3 regions of the Blautia sp. HCP3S3_G3 genome follow, and region 3 is predicted to be linked to each of the others. Evidence: riboswitches for the same ligand, from Rfam matches in the RefSeq annotation. Region 3 holds a riboswitch; each other region holds the start of a gene.
The links. A riboswitch is a leader RNA that binds a small molecule or an ion and turns the genes downstream of it on or off. The one in region 3 is predicted to bind cobalamin.
Positions count from the first base shown of each region.

Region 1: it holds a riboswitch for cobalamin, as region 3 does, so the genes downstream of both, ACTNEW_RS14240 (energy-coupling factor ABC transporter permease) here and ACTNEW_RS00780 (ABC transporter substrate-binding protein) in region 3, are expected to answer to the same signal.
Region 2: it holds a riboswitch for cobalamin, as region 3 does, so the genes downstream of both, ACTNEW_RS12595 (cysteine-rich small domain-containing protein) here and ACTNEW_RS00780 (ABC transporter substrate-binding protein) in region 3, are expected to answer to the same signal.

Region 1 covers NZ_JBQHXR010000026.1:14,749-21,015, forward strand. Annotated here, with positions in the region: gene nikC (nickel transporter permease) at 1-65, opposite strand, end outside; gene nikB (nickel ABC transporter permease) at 62-1,006, opposite strand; gene ACTNEW_RS14230 (LysR family transcriptional regulator) at 1,271-2,194, opposite strand; gene ACTNEW_RS14235 (DnaJ domain-containing protein) at 2,270-3,205, opposite strand; cobalamin riboswitch at 3,419-3,588, shown strand; gene ACTNEW_RS14240 (energy-coupling factor ABC transporter permease) at 3,742-4,488, shown strand; gene ACTNEW_RS14245 (energy-coupling factor ABC transporter substrate-binding protein) at 4,490-4,810, shown strand; gene cbiQ (cobalt ECF transporter T component CbiQ) at 4,807-5,583, shown strand; partial or broken gene ACTNEW_RS14255 (energy-coupling factor ABC transporter ATP-binding protein) at 5,580-6,188, shown strand.
Region 2 covers NZ_JBQHXR010000017.1:35,386-41,652, reverse strand. Annotated here, with positions in the region: gene ACTNEW_RS12605 (MATE family efflux transporter) at 167-1,540, opposite strand; gene ACTNEW_RS12600 (LysR family transcriptional regulator) at 1,664-2,575, shown strand; gene ACTNEW_RS12595 (cysteine-rich small domain-containing protein) at 2,577-2,873, opposite strand; cobalamin riboswitch at 3,277-3,470, opposite strand; gene ACTNEW_RS12590 (MATE family efflux transporter) at 3,542-4,930, opposite strand; gene ACTNEW_RS12585 (phosphatase) at 5,002-5,790, opposite strand; gene ACTNEW_RS12580 (glycyl radical protein) at 6,192-6,267, shown strand, end outside.
Region 3 covers NZ_JBQHXR010000001.1:153,647-159,913, forward strand. Annotated here, with positions in the region: gene ACTNEW_RS00770 (oligopeptide/dipeptide ABC transporter ATP-binding protein) at 1-832, shown strand, start outside; gene ACTNEW_RS00775 (ABC transporter ATP-binding protein) at 822-1,424, shown strand; cobalamin riboswitch at 1,574-1,818, shown strand; gene ACTNEW_RS00780 (ABC transporter substrate-binding protein) at 1,968-2,909, shown strand; gene ACTNEW_RS00785 (FecCD family ABC transporter permease) at 2,917-3,963, shown strand; gene ACTNEW_RS00790 (ABC transporter ATP-binding protein) at 3,977-4,753, shown strand; gene ACTNEW_RS00795 (MATE family efflux transporter) at 4,793-6,187, opposite strand.

The DNA.
Region 1 (6,267 bases), on a different contig from region 3:
TTCCCCCTGATATGGTTCTTTCTGACTTTCTGCCTGCGAATCGTCACTTTTTTCTCTTCACTCATGCGCTTTCACCTCTCAGCCGTACACGGGGATCCAGATAATGATAAATCATATCTGTCACCAGATTCACCAGTACATAAATGATCGCCATCCATGCAACATATGCCTGGATCACAGGATAGTCCCGCATATTTATGGCATCTACCGCCATCTTTCCAACGCCGTCCCACATAAAAATATTTTCTACAATGGCAGTTCCACCCAGCAGATTTCCAATAGAAAGCGCAAGAAGTGTAATAATCGTCAGCATGGATGACTTCATTACACTTTTCCAGATAATCACACTTCCCCTGACTCCTCTTGCCCTGGCTCCGGTCACATAATCCTTGTCCAGTTCTTCCAGAACCGTTGCCCTGATCTGCCTGGTATATTTGGAAACCATAGAAACCGCCAAGGTCAGTGTCGGAAGAATCAGGCTCTTTGCCATATCATCGGTCGTGACCACAGGAAGCAGATTCCAGCGAACTGACAAAAAATACATCAGTACAAGCGCGGCAAAAAAATTCGGCATGGAATTTCCGATAAAGCTGAAAAACCGGATCAGATAATCTATCCATTTGTTCTGTCTCACGGCTGACAGAATCCCAAGCGGCAGCGCAATCAGTACCGTCAGGAGAATAGACGAAACCGTGAGCAGCAGCGTAGCCGGAAGTTTTGAAATAAAAATGTCAAAAACATCTCTGTGGGATACGTAACTTTCTCCCATATCTCCTGTCAGCATACCACCAAGCCATTTCATATACTGCACCAGGAATGGCTGATCCAGTCCGTATTCTGCTTTTGTTTCATCAATAATCTCCTGCGAAACAGCCGCTCCGGCGTTTTCATACATATAGGTCACTGCATCTCCGCCTGCCAGTCTCATCATGGCAAAAGACAGAAAGGTAATCCCAAGCAAAACCGGAATCAGCTGCAGCAATCTTTTGAACAAATATTTCCCCATAATTATCCTCTGTATTTCTTTCCCCATGCACCCGTCATTTCCTGTTACGGTTTGCTCTGCTCACAGGAACGATTTCTTTTTCATACACATGGAGTGCTATCTCCTCTAATTGTTTATATTTTAACAGTAAAGAAAAAGCACCACAACCCCTCTATGGGGTTATCGTGCCATTCCATTTTGGCATGGATATCCATTCCATTTTTCACAATTATAAAAGAGCGCATTCTGAATCAGTTTTCAAAATCACAAACAAGAAATATCTGCCTATTTGTTTTCCCCATCTTGCAATCTTTCCTTCAGAAATGCAAGAAATATTTCTGCCCAGTTGGACAATTCCTCATTCTGCCTCTTCACACAGCCGAACAATACCTGATTTTCGTTACCGGGCAGCAGAACATCCTTTGTATATTTTCTCCAGGGTTTCCCGGAAAGATATCCTCCGCTGATGTTTACCAGATCACTTACTTGAAGAATTCTTTCCATAATATAATCACTGTTGGTCGTGATCACCGTTTCCGCATCTGCAGCAGATTTTTTGTCCTGATCCAGAATATCCCAGTAATTATCCGGAGAAAATTCGTCAGGGAAGCGCTGGATCAGTTTCATTCCGTCAAAAACTTCCCGGCCTCCTTCTTCTCTGCGGCAGGAATGTCCGGCTCCCGGATACAGCATAATATCTGTTGTTTTCAGAATTTCGAATTCCAGATAATTTCTGCCAAGAAAATACTGAAAAGCTGCAAGCTGGTTTTTCATTATATAGACAAACCCCATAGCATCCATCCGCTCCCTGACACGATCCACGATTTCCCGGCAGCTTGCAGAATAAATCTGATAATGGATGTCTTCTTTCTGATGCATCTGATAAAATTTCACAAACATATCCGCAAACCAGGAACTGGGATTACAGGAAACAGAAAGCACTTCGGTTTCTTTTTGTTCCTGAAAGGATTCGATCTTCTCCAGATTTTCAAGCACTGTCTTCGCATACTGATAGACATGTTCGCCTTCTCTGGTCAGACGGATTCCTCTGGTATACCGCTCAAACAAGCGGATTCCCAGAGAATCCTCCATGGATTTGATTACTTTACTCACACTGGACTGTGTCGTATACAATGCTTCCGCAGCTTTGCTGAAGGATTCCGTCCTGGCACATTCCTCAAAATATTTCAGTTGTTTTATATCAATCATTTGTTCTACTGCCTCATGTATCTGCTTTTTTCATCACCATTCGCTGCGCTGTATCTTTGTTAACCACCGCTTTGCTTACCGTATCCCGTCTTCCGCCTCCATTGCATCACGCAGTTTCAGCATGGCAGAAAGCTGAGGTATCGTCAATTCTACAGGGATCCGAATATGAAGCGACACATACAGATCTCCCCGTCCGCCCATCTTCTTCGGCCGGATCAGTCCCTGATTCACCAGTCTGAGTTTCTTTTCCGGTGTGGTTCCTGCAGGAATCTCAAAAAGAACTTCTCCATCGAGAACAGGAATTTTGACAGTTCCGCCAAGTACCAGTGTATGATAATCCACTGTGCAGTCCATATACAGGTGATACCCCTGCCGGATAATTCCCGGCTTGTCACGCAGCAGCACAACGATTACAAACAGTTTATTGGGATTTCTTATTTTCTGTTCCTCAAGGAATTCACTGCCGCTGCACAGAATATCCTCCAGAATGAAAAACTGATGATCATAGGAGCCTTCCGGAATCTTTACCTGAAGTTTCCAGTTTTTTTCTGTATATTTCAGCCTGGATGTCTGATCCTGATTCGGAATCTGTTCTGTGTAGTAGGCATCTTTGACCACCGTCTGCAAAGTTTCCTCCAGTTCCAGCCATACGGCAATTCTTACAGACTGAGGAGGCGGTCCTTCTTCCTCGGAAGGTTTGCGGCCCTGCGCACATGCCCCGCAGTGTCCCTCTTTCGCCTGACTTCCCTCTTCGTCTTCATGTACGGACGAATGCTGCGCATAATAACTCTTCCGATAAGTTTCATGTCCGTAATAATGATACATTTTTCTTTTTTCCGGATCTGACAATACTGCATAAGCTTCCTGTATTTCCTGAAAACGCTCCTTATCTTCCTCTGCTCCAGAAGAAGAATCCGGATGATATTTCTTTGCAAGTTTTCGGTAGGCAGCTTTGATCTCAGCCTGCGAAGCATCTCTTCCCACGCCCAGTATATCATAATAACTCTTCATGCAATTCCTCCTTTTCCCTGATGAATTACACCAATGCACATCAGATGCAGCCGTTCCAGTCTGTTGTTTCCCCTGCGGGTATTTGCTTTACCTATACAATACCACAAAATCCATAGTTTTTTAATAGGATTTTTACTTTTTACAGCAGAGAATTTGTTGATTTCATTTATGGAAGAGAATTGACAAAACATCAAAATATGTTACTATTAATGAAGAAAAATAAACGTACAGGGAACTGCAAAAGGGAAGTAAGTGAAATGCTTACACGGTCACGCCGCTGTATGGGAAGAGCCGCAGTCTGCAATGCCACTGGAATCATCCGGGAAGGCTGACTGCAGCATGGATGCCCGAGTCAGAAAACCTGCCCTGTATACAGAATTTACACAGGTTACGAACGATGGCCTTGTGTGAGAACAGATTGGCTTATGATATCTTTCTTCTGAATCATATTCACAAATTCCGTATCTGTTCTTTTAGCAGCCTGTCGGGATCCAGAACCCTGCAGGCATTTTTTTTGCCATCAGAAGGGAGTTTCTATGAATAAACGTCAAAAACAACTGCTGATTGTTCTGTGCATCCTGTCCCTCTCTTTCGGAATCGTCCGGACAGCTAACGCCATGCACATTATGGAAGGTTATCTTCCGGCAGGATACTGCATCGCATGGGGCACATTATGCATCCCGTTTCTTTTTGCAGGATTTCTTTCCATCAAAAAAACATTGGATGAACACCGGAATCTGATCACTCTGCTTGCTATGTCCGGTGCCTTCATCTTTGTGATTTCCTCACTGAAGATTCCTTCTGTGACAGGAAGCTGCTCACATATGACAGGAACCGGGCTTGGTGCGATTCTTTTCGGACCTTCCGCTGTTTCCATCCTTGGGCTGATCGTATTGCTGTTCCAGGCAATCCTTTTGGCTCACGGCGGACTGACCACCATCGGTGCCAACACGTTTTCCATGGCTATTGCAGGTCCTTTTGTCTCCTACGGCATTTATCTTCTCTGCAAAAAAGCGCGGCTCAACCGGAAAGTAACGGTCTTTCTTGCTGCAGCCATCGGGGATCTTTTCACCTATTGCATCACCGCTTTCCAGCTGGCTCTTGCACACAACACAGATACTACCTTTGGTGCTGCCCTGGGCAAATTTATGCTTGTTTTTGCACCTACCCAGATTCCTCTTGCAGTGATCGAAGGAATCATTACCATGGTAATTGTTATGGGACTGGAATCCTATGCCAGACCGGAGCTTCGGGCTGTCGGATATTTTAAGGAGAATCAATAATATGAAAAGAACTGTTTTCATTGCTGTCATTGCTGTTTTTCTGATTGCACTTGTTCCTTTATTTGTATTAAAAGATGCCGATTTCGGCGGTTCGGACGATGCCGGCAGCACGGTTGTAGAAGAAGTCGATTCTTCCTATGAACCATGGGCTGCCCCTGTTCTGGAAAAGCTTCTGGGAAGAGAACTTCCGGGGGAAGTGGAAAGTCTCTTCTTCTGCATCCAGACGGGAATCGGTGTTGGAATCATTGCCTTTTTCATGGGGCGCTTTGTAGAACGGAAGAAATGGATGAAAAATGATAATCCGAATGGGAGCGAATCATGATCACAATCGATAAACTCTGCTACCGTTCCGGTCTCCGGTATGAAAATGCCGGAGAAAAATTTGCTTTCTCCATAGCCACACTCTGTATCTGTGTTGCCAGCCGTTCTATTGCAGTAGCCTGTATCGTACTGCCGGTTATGGGAATTCTTACCGTCTGGAAGGGAAGCGTTCCCTTTTCCAGATACCTTCACTATATGACCGTACCTCTGGCATTTATGCTGCTCAGTACAGCCGCTGTCATGTTCCATATCCGGCAAAGCCCCATGGATCTGTTTGCAGTTCCTCTTGGCAGCTGGTATTTCACCACAAATATGCATTCCCTGCTTTATGGCATTCAGCTGATTCTTACAGCTCTGGCTTCCGTTTCCTGTCTGTACTTTCTTTCTTTTACCACACCAATGCCTGACATTCTGGAAGTCTTAAGGAAACTCCACTGTCCGAAACTTCTGATTGAACTGATGCTTCTGATCTACCGTTTCATCTTTGTTCTGCTTGACACAGCTTCTGCACTCACTACTTCACAGAACTGCCGTCTCGGAAACAGGGACTACAAAACATCCATCCGGTCTTTCGGAATGCTGGGTTCTGCACTGATGATCCGGGCAGTACAGCGCTCCAATAAATTGTATGATGCCATGGAAGCCAGATGTTATGACGGAACGATCCGTGTTCTGTCAGAAAGCCGTCCGCCCAGAAAAAAAATCGTTGCGGCAATTATCTTATTTGACACGGCTTTGTTTTTATTTGCCCTATGGAGGAAATTTTTTATATGAACACACACGACGACGTTATCCTGAAAGCAGAAAATCTGTATTTTTCCTATGATGACGATGCATCCCATTCTCTCAACGGACTTTCCCTGGAGATCCGCCGCAAAAAGAAAATTGCTTTTATGGGTGCCAACGGAAGCGGAAAATCCACTTTTTTCCTCTGCTGCACCGGTATCTGCCGCCCGCAGTCAGGAAAACTTTATTACAAAGGAAAAGAATACTCCTATTCCAAAAAAGATCTTCTGGAATTGCGAAGTAAAATCGGAATCGTTTTTCAGGATCCTGACAATCAGCTTTTTTCTGCCAGTGTTTATCAGGAGATTTCTTTCGGTATCCTGAACCTCGGCGTGCCACAGGAACAGGCCCGACAGGAAGTGGAAGAAGTCATCGATACGCTGGAGATCACACCCTTCCGGCACAAGCCTACTCATGCCTTAAGCGGCGGTCAGAAAAAACAGGTTTCCATTGCGGATATCCTGGTGATGCATCCGGATATCATTATTCTGGACGAGCCTTCTGCTGCACTGGATCCCAGACATACCACCATGGTAAATCAGATTGTCAATCGGATGACTGAACAGGGAATTACTGTGATGATGGCCACCCATGATGTCAATTACGCTTATGAATGGGCTGACGAAGTGGTACTGTTTCACGAGGGAAAAGTTCTGATACACGGAACACCGG
Region 2 (6,267 bases), on a different contig from region 3:
ATCATAATTCTGTGCTTTTTAGGATTTCGGGAGCACAAAGTGTAAAGAAATCCGTGTATTCGATGGGGCAAAATACCTTTTGCCTCCATCCTCATTGTATTAAAGCAATTTTCAAACAGGTTCTAAAGTGATTTCCAAGCAGGTTTTACATTATACGTCTGCTGTTTTATTCTTCTGCAGGGGATGCTGAAGAATTCTGAACCCTGCAAATTTCTGCATTTTTCCATGGACCATTATGGTAGAAGAATACAGAAAGTGCAGTGGCAATGCTCCATCCGATCGGCCATGCACACCAGATTCCTGTGGCCTTAAGTGCTGTTTTTGAAAGGAAAATGGCAAGCACGACACGCAGGATCAGATCGGTGAATGTGGATACCATAAACCGGTTCATGATGCCTGCACCACGCAGAGTACCGTCTGCTACCAACTTGGCTGAAACAACGAAATAGAATGGTGCAAGAATCCGAAGGAATGTGATTCCCGTCTGTACAGCGGTACCTGTGGGTGAATCCATAAACAGGTAAAGAAGCCACCGTCCGCCAAGGAAATAAAGCAGGCAGAGAGGCAGGCTCAGAAGCCATACAAGCTTGATTCCTGCACGAAAGCCTTCTTTGACTCGTCCCGGTTTATCGGCTCCGATGTTCTGGGCAGTATAGTTGGAGATACCATTACCGAGGGTAGTGAAGGAAGTAATCACAAGATTATTGAGCTTTACCGCGGCAGCGTACCCTGCAATGACACTGGCACCGAATCCATTGATGACGCTCTGAATAATAATATTTCCTGCGGAAATAAAGCTTTGCTGCAGAATACTCGGTATGGCAATGGATGCTACCTTTTTGAGAATCGGCAGAGAAAAGAGAGGTACATGTCCGGTGGCTTTAATGGATTTCAGGCGGCGCTGCACTACTGCAACGGCAAGGATACAGCTGATTCCCTGGCACAGGAAAGTTGCCCATGCAACACCTGCCACGCCCATATGAAGGGTGGTGACAAAAAAGATATCCACTGCAATGTTGACTGAGGAGGAAGCCGCGAGGAAAAGAAAAGGTGTGCGTGAATCTCCCAGCGCAGAGAAGATACCTGTGGCAATATTATAGAAGAACATGAAAGGAAGTCCCCACATATATATATCCAGATAAAGCTGTGAATCGCTGAGAATTTCTGCCGGAGTATTGATCAGATTCAGAAGCTGCCGGCATCCGAGAATACCGAAAACCATCAGCAAAAAGCAGAGAACAGCACTGGAGATCATGGAAGTATAGACTGCGGTTTTCATTCCATTGAAGTCTCTGGCTCCGAAAAACTGAGATACGATCACAGAGCATCCGATGTTGCATCCAAAGGCGAATGCAATAAAGATCAGAGTGATCTCATAGCTGTTTCCTACAGCGGCGAGGGCGTTTTCTCCAATGAATTTGCCTGCGACAAGACTGTCGGCAATGTTATAGAGCTGCTGAAAGATAATGCTGCCAAAGAGGGGCAGACAAAATTTCCAAAGTACATTTTCCGGTCTTCCGACCGTAAGATCCTGGTTCATGGTTGGTAAATCTCCTTTTTGTTTTTTCTATCCTGTGGTATTATACTGATTATAAAGTAATATGTAAAAAGTATATTTCATATATCAGCTATATCAAAATAATATGACTGGAGGACATGAGATATGGCGGTGACTTATGATTATTACCGGATCTTCTATTTTGTTGCAAAATATCGCAGCTTTACGCGGGCTGCACATATTCTGATGAATAGTCAGCCTAATATCACAAGGGCGATGAATAATCTGGAGCAGGAACTGGGCTGTACGCTTTTTCTGAGATCCCACAGAGGAGTGACGCTGACTCCGGAAGGGGAAAAGCTGTTTGCCCATGTGCAGATCGCGCAGGAACAGTTTCAGGCTGCAGAAGCAGAGCTTGCCAGTGATAAAGCATTGCAGAAAGGACATGTTTCTCTGGGTGTCAGTGAAATTGCCATGCATTGTCTTCTTCTTCCTGTTCTTCGAAAATTTCACCTGGCTTATCCCGGTGTACATATCCGCATTACGAACTGTTCGGCACCTCAGGCAATCAATGCCGTGAAAAGCGGACAAATGGAATTTGCAGTAGTAACTATGCCGGAAGAAATGGATAAAGCAGTGCACAAACTGCCGCTTGCGGAGGTTCAGGATATTGTTGTGGCAGGAGAGCAGTTTGCCGGATTGCGGGACAGGACGCTTGGTATTGAGGAAATAACGGAGTATCCTTTGATATGCCTGGGAAGAGATACAAAAACGTTTGAATTTTACAGTCATTTGTTTGCAGATTACGGGCTTGTACTGGAACCCGATATTGAGGTGGCTGCGACAGACCAGATTCTGCCGCTGGTAAAAAATGATCTTGGACTGGGATTTTTGCCAGGAGCGCTGGCAGAAGATGCAATCCATAAAGGGGAAGTGTTTGAGATTCACCTGAAGGAAAAGATACCTGCACGGCATATCTGTATGGTGTGGGATCCGGGGCGCCCGATTGGAATCGCTGCCAGGGAATTGGAAAAAATGATTCGTGAGTCGGCTCACCCGGAGAAACAGGGTTCCTGAATTATTCTTCAGATAAGACGCCGGTTTTCTTCATAAGATCGGCAAGTTCCTGGTATTTGCCTGTGACGTAGCCGTAGTTTTCTTTTTTGTGAGGCAGCTGGCAGTTGGTACAGTCTTTGATTCCTTTTTCCGTGATGCGGAAATTCCCGCCGCATTTGGTGCCCAGAGCATAAAGCGGACAGTAACAGAACAGACAGTTAAAATTATCCGGATCAGCACCTGCGTGGCAGGGAAAGTATTCACATTTTTTGTGGCTGAAATAAGAATATTCTTTGTCTTCCCAGTATTTCTTTTTCATGATAAGCTCCTTTTGATGAAATGGAATTTTGAGGATGCAGAAATTGTGTTCAATAAAAGTGAACAGATTCCTTTATAAAAAATAAGATGACAGGATTGCAGGAAAATGCGGAGCACTTTCCTGTAATATAAAAAAATCGACGTCAAATAACGTCGAAAGTGTAGTAGGAGGGACGATCTGCTTCGGGGTAGACAATGCATCATTCAAATATGCGGAGGGAATGAACGCATCCGAAGCAGTATCGCCTGCCATTTAATCATGCCTTCTCAGGCAGCTGCTGATAAGCAGCGTATAATTCATACGAACAGGCGAATTCCATAAAAAAATGCCTGCTTCCTAAAAAGCAGACAACGCCATGTGATTGCGGATATCACAGGTTGGTTGTTACACTTTACACGGAAGTTTAACCTCGCCATATAAAGCAGGTTTCCTGACTTCAGAATCATCGCTCATTCTCCCCTTCTCATACAATTGTACAATGGGATATCGAGAACTTACTCCTCTGTTACAGTGACCGGATCGTTCAGGACTTTCACCTGATTCCCTTTTCTGTCCACCACGCGGATAGTGGCCAGCACTTCATATGTTCTATATGGAATTATACTGGTATTATAATAACACTAATTGCATCAGGTGTCAACTGTGTTTAGCTGATTTTTGCTGCCGGATTATTTTCTTTCCGGCAGCATAGACATCTTATGAAATTCTTTTATCACAAGGACGATTGCGAGAATTCCTGCAGCAGCATCGGAAATAGGACCTGCAAACATGATACCGTCGATTCCCATGAAAATCGGGAAAATGATCATCAGAGGTACCAGAAAAATAATCTGTCTCGTCATGGAAAGAAAAATTCCCTTCGTGGCTTTTCCGATGGAAGTGAAGAAATTGGAAGTTACCGGCTGCAGTCCGTTAAAGAAGGTGCAGAACAGAAAAATCCGGAAAAATTTTACGGCAAACTGGTAATATAATTCATCTCCGTTTCCGAACAGACTGATAATCTGACGTGGGAACAGCTGGAAACAGATAACCCCGAGAATGGCTACGACAGTAGCAGCACCGGCGGCTTTTAAGTAAGTCTCTTTTACGCGGGAATATTTAACGGCACCGTAATTGAAGCTGATGATCGGCTGCGCTCCCTGAGAAAGTCCGATGACGATGGAAAGAAACAGCATGTTGACTTTCATAACGATTCCTACCACTGCCAACGGAATATCGCTGCCGTACTCGGAAAGAGAACCGTAGTGACGCAGTGTATTATTCATAAGAATCTGCACGACCGTAATGGCAAGCTGGTTCAGGCATGCGGCAGAACCAAGGGATATAACGGCTTTCAGACATCTCGGATCAGGGATGAAATCTTTGATCTTTAGTGAAGAGTGCATGTACTTTGGCAGGTATACGAGTACCAGAATTGCAGAAAAAATCTGGCCGATGACGGTTGCCCATGCAGCTCCCTGAATTCCCCATCCGAATACAAAAATAAAAATCGGATCGAGAATGGTGTTGATGACAGCTCCGGAAAGTACCATGATCATGGAATATGTAGGTTTGCCGTCTGCACGGATTAGGTGATTTCCCCCTGTGCCAAGCATGTAGAAAGGAAAACCAAGGGAAGTGATTCCTACATAAGCCAGAGAATATTCCAGTGTCTGGTCAGTGGCACCGCATGCCAGAACGACCGGTTTCAGAAAGAGACGGATGACCAGGCAGAAAAGAATACCGGAGAGAAGCAGTGTCCCGAAAGCCGTACCGGCAATCTTTTTTGCATGCTCTTCCTGACCGCGGCCAAGGGCAAGGTTGAAATTGGCTGCACCACCGATACCAAGAAGCAGGGCAATCGCTACAGTAATCGTGGTCATGGGAAAGGCGACATTGGTAGCTGCATTTCCAAGCATTCCTACTCCCTGACCGATAAAAATCTGGTCAACGATGTTATAGAGTGCGCTGACCAGCATACTGATGATACTTGGAATTGCAAATTTGCGCAGAAGACTTCCGACCGGTGCATAACCGAGCGGATTTTCGGCGTTTAATGAGTTGGCATTTGTCTTCATAGATGAATCCTCCTTATGTGAATCAGCAGGAATCCCGGTCATATATGACCGGGATTCCGTACTTTGAATTTTCATCTTGTCTGCAGAAAAACTTTCAGCTGTGGAAGCTGATTATTGAGAATCAGACTTTCCGGGAACATGGCCTGATGAACAAATTCTTCTGCATAAGTAAAATCTCCGATATGGTCTGAGCCGTGACTGTCACTGGACAATACAACAGGAACCTGATATCTGGCACAGCAGCGCAGAATTTCGTAATTGTTAGCTGTGGTATCTCCACGGTAGCCATAGGGAGCAAGGGAAGCTTCGTTGATCTCAAAAATAACCTGATGTTCTTTGGCACAGACAGCCAGTACTTCATAATCTACCGGATAATGAGGATTGTCACAATGTCCCAGAATTTTTACATGAGGATTTTTCATGACATTCAGATAAGCCCGGGTATTTTCCTCCCGTGTCCCGCTGCGGTAATTCTGTGCATGCATACTTGCAATGGCGTAATCCAGCCTGGAGAGAAGGTTCTCTTCCAGATCCAGTGTTCCCTCTGTGTCCAGAATATTTAATTCAATTCCATACAGCAGTTCTACTCCGAATCGTTTCCTGGGGGAAAACGTAAGACTGCGAAAATAGGAAGGTGTTCCTGCAGCCAGAGTGGCGGGACCGTGGTCTGTGATGCCGAGAAGCTTTATGCCCCGTGCAGCTGCCTGCTTCGCCATTTCGGAAATGGTACAGGTGGTGCCGTGACCACTGGCAATGGAATGTGTATGCAGATCGGAAAGATACATAGTCTCAATCCCTTTCTTAATAAACGGAAATGCCTGTCCACACAGACATCCTGAATGACAGAAGTTGATTATCATGCATTTGTGCTCCTGCTTTTCGGCGAAAAAAGAAACACTATTTTCAGTATGGCAGAGGGGAAATAGATTGTCAAGGAAAAAATACAGGGGAAAAGAGTGAAAAAACAAAGAGAAAAAGAGTGATAAAAATGCAGGGATAAACAGAAACTGAAAATTGTTTCTGAGAACGGAGAGAATGATCACACAGAGCGAAAATAACAGAGGAGCAATGTCTGTAAAAGTTAGGAATAGAAGGAGATTAAAAATGGAAAACAACAAAAAACAAAATCAAAAACCAATAAAAACCACATGAAAATGAACGAAAAGCGTTGGATTTTGTTGACATCAGGTGCTGCCAGGCGTATAATGTTCATTATAAAACATAGCGGTTCTAAGCGTTATGAGAAAGGAGCAATGTGGACATGTTTCATACCACAGATATTCCCAAATCTTCCAGAATCACCAGATTAGTAGACAATCTGTATGCGAAGATGCCGG
Region 3 (6,267 bases):
CAGTAATTTAAATATCAGTGTACAGGAAGGTGAGATACTTGCAATTGCAGGATCATCAGGTTCCGGCAAGAGCCTGCTTGCAAGTGCCATTCTTGGTATTTTACCGAACAATGCATCTGTTGACGGAATAATGACATATTGCGGAATGGAATTAACGGAAGAACTGCAGAAGAAACTTCGCGGAAAGGAAATTGCACTGGTTCCGCAGTCTGTGGCTTATCTGGATCCTTTGATGCATGTCGGAAGTCAGGTGGTTGGTGTAAGAGGAACTCTGGAAAAAATGAGGACAGCTTTTAAACGATATGAGCTGTCAAAAGAGGTGGAGACGATGTATCCGTTTCAGCTTTCCGGAGGAATGGCCCGGAGAATTTTGCTTTCAACGGCAGTGATCGGAGACGCAAGACTGATTGTAGCGGACGAGCCGACACCGGGATTAAGTAAAGAAATGGCAAAGGATGCCATGGGACATTTGCGTTCTCTTGCTGATGAAGGACGTGGTATCATTCTGATTACGCATGATATTGACCTTGCCTTTGAATATGCAGACAGAGTAGCGGTATTTTACGCGGGAACAACTGTTGAGACAGCACCGGTTGAAGATTTTCGCAATGGACCGGAGTCTTTGAGACATCCGTATTCAAAAGCTCTTTGGGAAGCGCTTCCTCAAAATGGTTTTAAACCGATTCCGGGGACACAGCCTTATGCGGGGTCTCTGCCGGAGGGCTGTTTATTCTGGCCGCGCTGCCCTGTGCGGACAGAGGCATGTATGAAAGGTGAAATACCGTCACGCAGCTTGCGGGGAGGGGAGGTATGTTGTATTCATGCTACTTGAAGCGAAAAATATCACATTTTCTTATACGAAAAAGAAGAAGATTCTGGATAATATTTCTCTCGGAATTGAAAAGGGGGAGAGAGTAGCCCTTGTTGGTCCTTCCGGATGCGGAAAAAGTACACTTTCGCAAATTCTGGCAGGTTATATGAAACCGGATAAAGGCGAAGTCTATTTTGACGGCAAATTGCTTCCTGAAAAAGGGTGCTGTCCGGTTCAGCTGATATATCAGCATCCGGAAAAAGCGATTAATCCAAGATGGAAGCTTGGACGAACGCTTACAGAAGCGTGGGAACCGGATCAGGAATTGCTGGATGATATGGGGATTGAGAAGGAGTGGCTTACCCGCTACCCGATTGAATTATCCGGAGGGGAAATGCAGCGGTTCTGTATCGCCAGAGCCATGGGACCTGATACAAAATTTGTAATTGCGGATGAAATGACAACGATGCTGGATGTGATTACTCAGGCACAAATCTGGGAGTTGCTGCTTCATATCGTTGACAAAAGAAATCTGGGCATGCTTGTGGTCACGCATAATCCTTTGCTTGCTGAGCGAATTTGTACCAGAGTGATAGAATTTGATAAGATGTGAAGAGATAAAGAGATGTAATATAACAGCTGCTTCATCAGCAAAACGTCTGACAGCTCTGAGTTTTTGCAAAAGAAAACATAATTTAAGAAAAGAAAGACATATTTCAAAAAATATATTGACATTATATTCACAAAGAATTAATATAAAAAAAATAATATGCCAGACCAAGTGCAGCCATATTGTGGTTGAAAAAGGGAATCAGGTGCGAGTCCTGAGCGATCCGGTCACTGTATTTAGGGAGCGATTTGTTAAAAGGCCATTGTACTGTCATATTCAAATGAGGAGAATTTTATAGATAAAGAAAGAGACTCTCTTTTGAATAATTAAAGTATGAGAAGGCGACGGATAGTGTTGATCTATAAGTCAGGAAACCTGCTTGTTCTGTGAATCTTATACTTCCGATGAAAGTGAGAGATGAAACATGAAAGGTGTGGAGTCTGCTGTTTTCAGCAGACTTTTCTTATTATTGCATGTAATAGCAATAATAATCCGCATACACTGGTGGTATGTACTTTGCTGGCGCAATATGAAAGGAGAACTATCATGAAAAAACAATGGAAAAAGGCGTTAGCATTAGGACTTGTTATGACATGTGTCAGCCCGGTTACAGCCAGCGCAGAAGTAACAATTAACACAGAGCTCAATGGAAAGGATTATGACATTACTTATTCTGAAGTACCGCAGAGAGTTGTCACACTTGCAAATTTTACAACAGAGATGCTTCTGGAACTTGGGCTTTCTGATAAAATTGTCGGTTATGGTTACATGGATAATGAAGTTCCTGAGCAGTATGCGGACGAGTTTTCGAAGCTTACCTGCCTTTCAGAAGCAAGTAATCCTTCTCAGGAAGATCTTCTTGCAGCAGAACCGGATTTTCTGACCGGATGGTATTCTACATTTTCTGACACCAATTTCCCGTATGATTTCTGTGAAGAGAATGGAATTGTACCATACATTCCAAGAGTAGAGTATGCGCCCGCAACGATCGAGTCCGTTTATGAAGATTTTAATAACTTTGGTGAAATTTTCCAAGTACAGGAGAAAGCAGACGAAATCGTTTCAGATATGAAGAATCGTATCGATGCGGTACAGACTGCAGTAGCAGAAAAAGAACCAGTATCCGTATTTCTTTATGATTCCGGTGAAGATGCGCCTTTTACCGCCAGTGCGGGACTTCCTACAGATATGATAGAACTTGCCGGTGGAGAAAATATATTTGCTGATACAGAAAGCAACTGGACTTCTGTTGACTGGGAAGATGTGATTGCAGCAGAACCGGAGTGCATTATTGTGATGGACTATATTGCATCTGATCCTGTAGATCAGAAGATTGATTTTCTTAAAAACAGTGATATTTTAGCTGATATTCCGGCTATTCAGAATGATAATATTATCGTAATTGATTTAACTGATGTAACAGGATGTTACAGAAGCGTAGATGCAATTGAGACAATGGCAAAAGCTTTCCATCCGGATTGCTTCTGAGTGAACTATGTTAAGAAATTCAAAAAAAGGAGTGATGGCCGGTGTTTATATAACACTGGTCGTTCTTCTTATCACAACACTGGTTCTTGCCGTAAACTTTGGCTCTGTGGATATCAATTATAAAGATGTATTTCAGATTATTTACGGAAAAGTATTCAATAAAGATCTGAGCAGTTACAAAAACAGTCAGATTAATATTATATGGGCTTTGAGGCTGCCAAAGGTGATTGTGGCTGCATGTACAGGGAGCGGACTTGTATTGACGGGTATCCTGATGCAGGCGATTACTAAAAATCCTCTGGCAGATCCCTATGTCCTTGGTATTTCCTCCGGGGCTTCTGCCGGAGCTGTTATTTCTCTTCTGATGGGACCGCTTCCTCTGATAGGAAAAGTGCCTCTTGCAGAAAGCTCATTTGCAGGTGCTTTGCTGACGGCAGTAATCGTTTTTGTTTTTGGGTCCAGAAACGGAAAAATAAATACGACCAAGATGATTCTTGTAGGTATGGCGCTGTCTTCCTTTTTTTCTGCGCTAACCAATATTATTATTTTTCTGACTCCTGATTCCAGAAGAGTACAAAGTGCGACGTTCTGGCTGACTGGATCTTTTGCAGGTACGGATTGGTCTGATGTTCCCGTGGCTGTTGGCGTTCTGACTGTAGGAATGATATTGATTCTGCCTTTGACACGGGAACTGGATGCTTTGCTGATCGGAGAAGATATTGCAAGAAATACGGGAGTGAATACTGTACGGATAAAATGGATTCTTATTCTGGTCAGTACACTGCTGACTTCTGTCCTTGTATCAATGAGCGGCGCAATTGGATTTGTGGGATTCGTAATCCCCCATATTACCAGAAACATTGTGGGTGCTGCTCATAAAAGACTGATCTGGTTTTCTGTTTTATTAGGAGCAATTTTCATGGTGTGGGCAGATCTTTTTGCACGTATTATGTTTTCTCCGCAGGAGCTTCCTGTTGGAGTTGTTACGGCACTTTGTGGTACTCCTGTATTTTTATGGATGCTGCGTAAAAGCAGATATTCATTCAGTAAATAGTAGGAGGAGTATGATGAAGAATAAAGACGTAATTCAAGTTAAAAAGCTTGATTTTAATATTGACACTCTGAATATCCTTTCGCAGGTTTCGCTTTCTGTTTCCAAAAATGAGTTTGTTGGATTAGTCGGTCCGAATGGAAGCGGAAAATCCACTCTTTTAAAAAACATATACCGTCACTATACCCCTTCTTCTGGAATGATTTATCTGAACGGAAAAGATGTTTTCAAAATGAAATCGAAAGAAGTAGCTCAGCAAATGGCAATTGTAGCACAGGAGAACCAGCCGGATTTTGATTTCTCTGTCCGGGAAATGGTCATAATGGGGCGATATTCGAGGAAGAAGATGTTTGAACAGGATGACCAGACAGATTTTGAGGTTGTAAGCCAGGCACTTTCGATGGTCGGTATGCAGGGAACGGAGGAAAGAAGTTTTCTCAGCCTTTCCGGAGGGGAAAAACAAAGAATCTATCTTGCAATGGCATTTGCGCAGGAAAGTGAATTGATTATCCTTGACGAACCAACGAACCATCTTGATATTGGCTATCAGCTGTACATTATGGAAATAATGAGACAGTTTCAGGATAAAACAATTTTCACATCTGTACATGACATGAATCTGGCTGCACGGTATTGTGACAGAATCATTATGCTGAAGGATGGCCGGATTATCGCGAATGGCTCTCCGGAAGAAGTTTTGACTGTTGAAAGAATCAGGGAGGTTTTTCATGTGGATACTGAGATAGAGAAAAAGAAGGGATATCTGAGAATTACATATCTGGGGTGGATATAACTGCTTTGTTTGAAATAAGGTATTACGTTTCGGCGAAAGTCACCGGCCCCCATTCAATTCTTTATATGTCCGGCAGATCAAAAATGCTGCAATAATAAATGTCAGAAGATCCGAAACAGGCATGGAATAAAGAACACCATCCAGTCCAAAGAATACAGGAAGCAGCAGTGCAAAACCAACACCGAAAACGACCTCACGGATCATAGACAGAAGCGTGGATGCGGCAGCTTTTCCCATAGCCTGGAGGAAAATAAAGCATGCTTTATTAGCGCAGGCAAGAATAATCATGCATAAGTAAGTACGGAATGCTTTGATTGCAAAATCAGTATAATAAACACTTTCATTGGCAGCACCGAAGATATTGATGAGCTGATGAGGGAAACACTCTACCAGGATCATGGCGATGGCACCGACAGCAGCCTCCGCGATCAGCAGGCTGGTGAACAGCTCTTTGACACGCAGTTTCTTTCCGGCGCCTATGTTGAAACCTACAATAGGAATACAGCCGGCAGCCATACCAACTACAACAGAGATGACAATCTGGAAAAATTTCATAACAATACCAACAACAGCCATAGGAATCTGTGCATACTGTTCCTGACAAAAGACTGCATCCATTGCACCGTATTTACGGATCATGTTATTGATAGCCGCCATGGCCGCTACAAGGCTGATCTGGGAAAGAAAACTGGTAATCCCCAGAACCAGAGTCTTTTTACATATAGATCCGCTAATACGGCAGTCACCTTTTTCAGGCTTAATAATCTTCATATGGAGAAGATACCAGACTGCAAGCACAGCGGTAACAATCTGTCCGATCACGGTAGCTACAGCTGCACCCATCATACCCCATTTGCATACAAAAATAAAAACCGGGTCAAGAATGATGTTGATGACTGCGCCTGCAAGCGTGGAGATCATGGCAAATTTAGGGCTGCCGTCTGCACGGATAACAGGGTTCATAGCCTGACCGAACATATAAAACGGAATTCCAAGAGAAATATAAAAGAAATATTCTCCGGAGTGACGGAAAGTCTCTTCATTTACTGTTCCGCCGAACATGGCAATGATCTGTTTTGCAAAAATCAGATAAATGGCTGTCAGAATAAGACTGCTTACAATGATCATGACAACGGAGTTTCCAACGCTCTTTCTGGCTGTCTGAGACTCATTTTTGCTAAGGCTGATACTGACAAATGCGCAGCAGCCGTCACCGATCATTACGGCGATAGCCAGAGCAACTACAGTGAGAGGAAATACGACAGTGTTGGCTGCGTTTCCATAGGAGCCCAGATAGCTGGCATTTGCAATAAAAATCTGGTCTACAATGTTGTAAAGAGCACCGACCAGAAGAGAAATAATACAGGGAATTGCGTACTGCTTCATGAGTTTTCCAATACGCTCAGTACCCAGAAACTGATTAGAATGTTCCATTGGATTTTACCTTCCTTTATGTTTTTTTTACTGCAAAAAAATAACGAGCAGCACATGTGCAACCGGAATTACGCATGAGT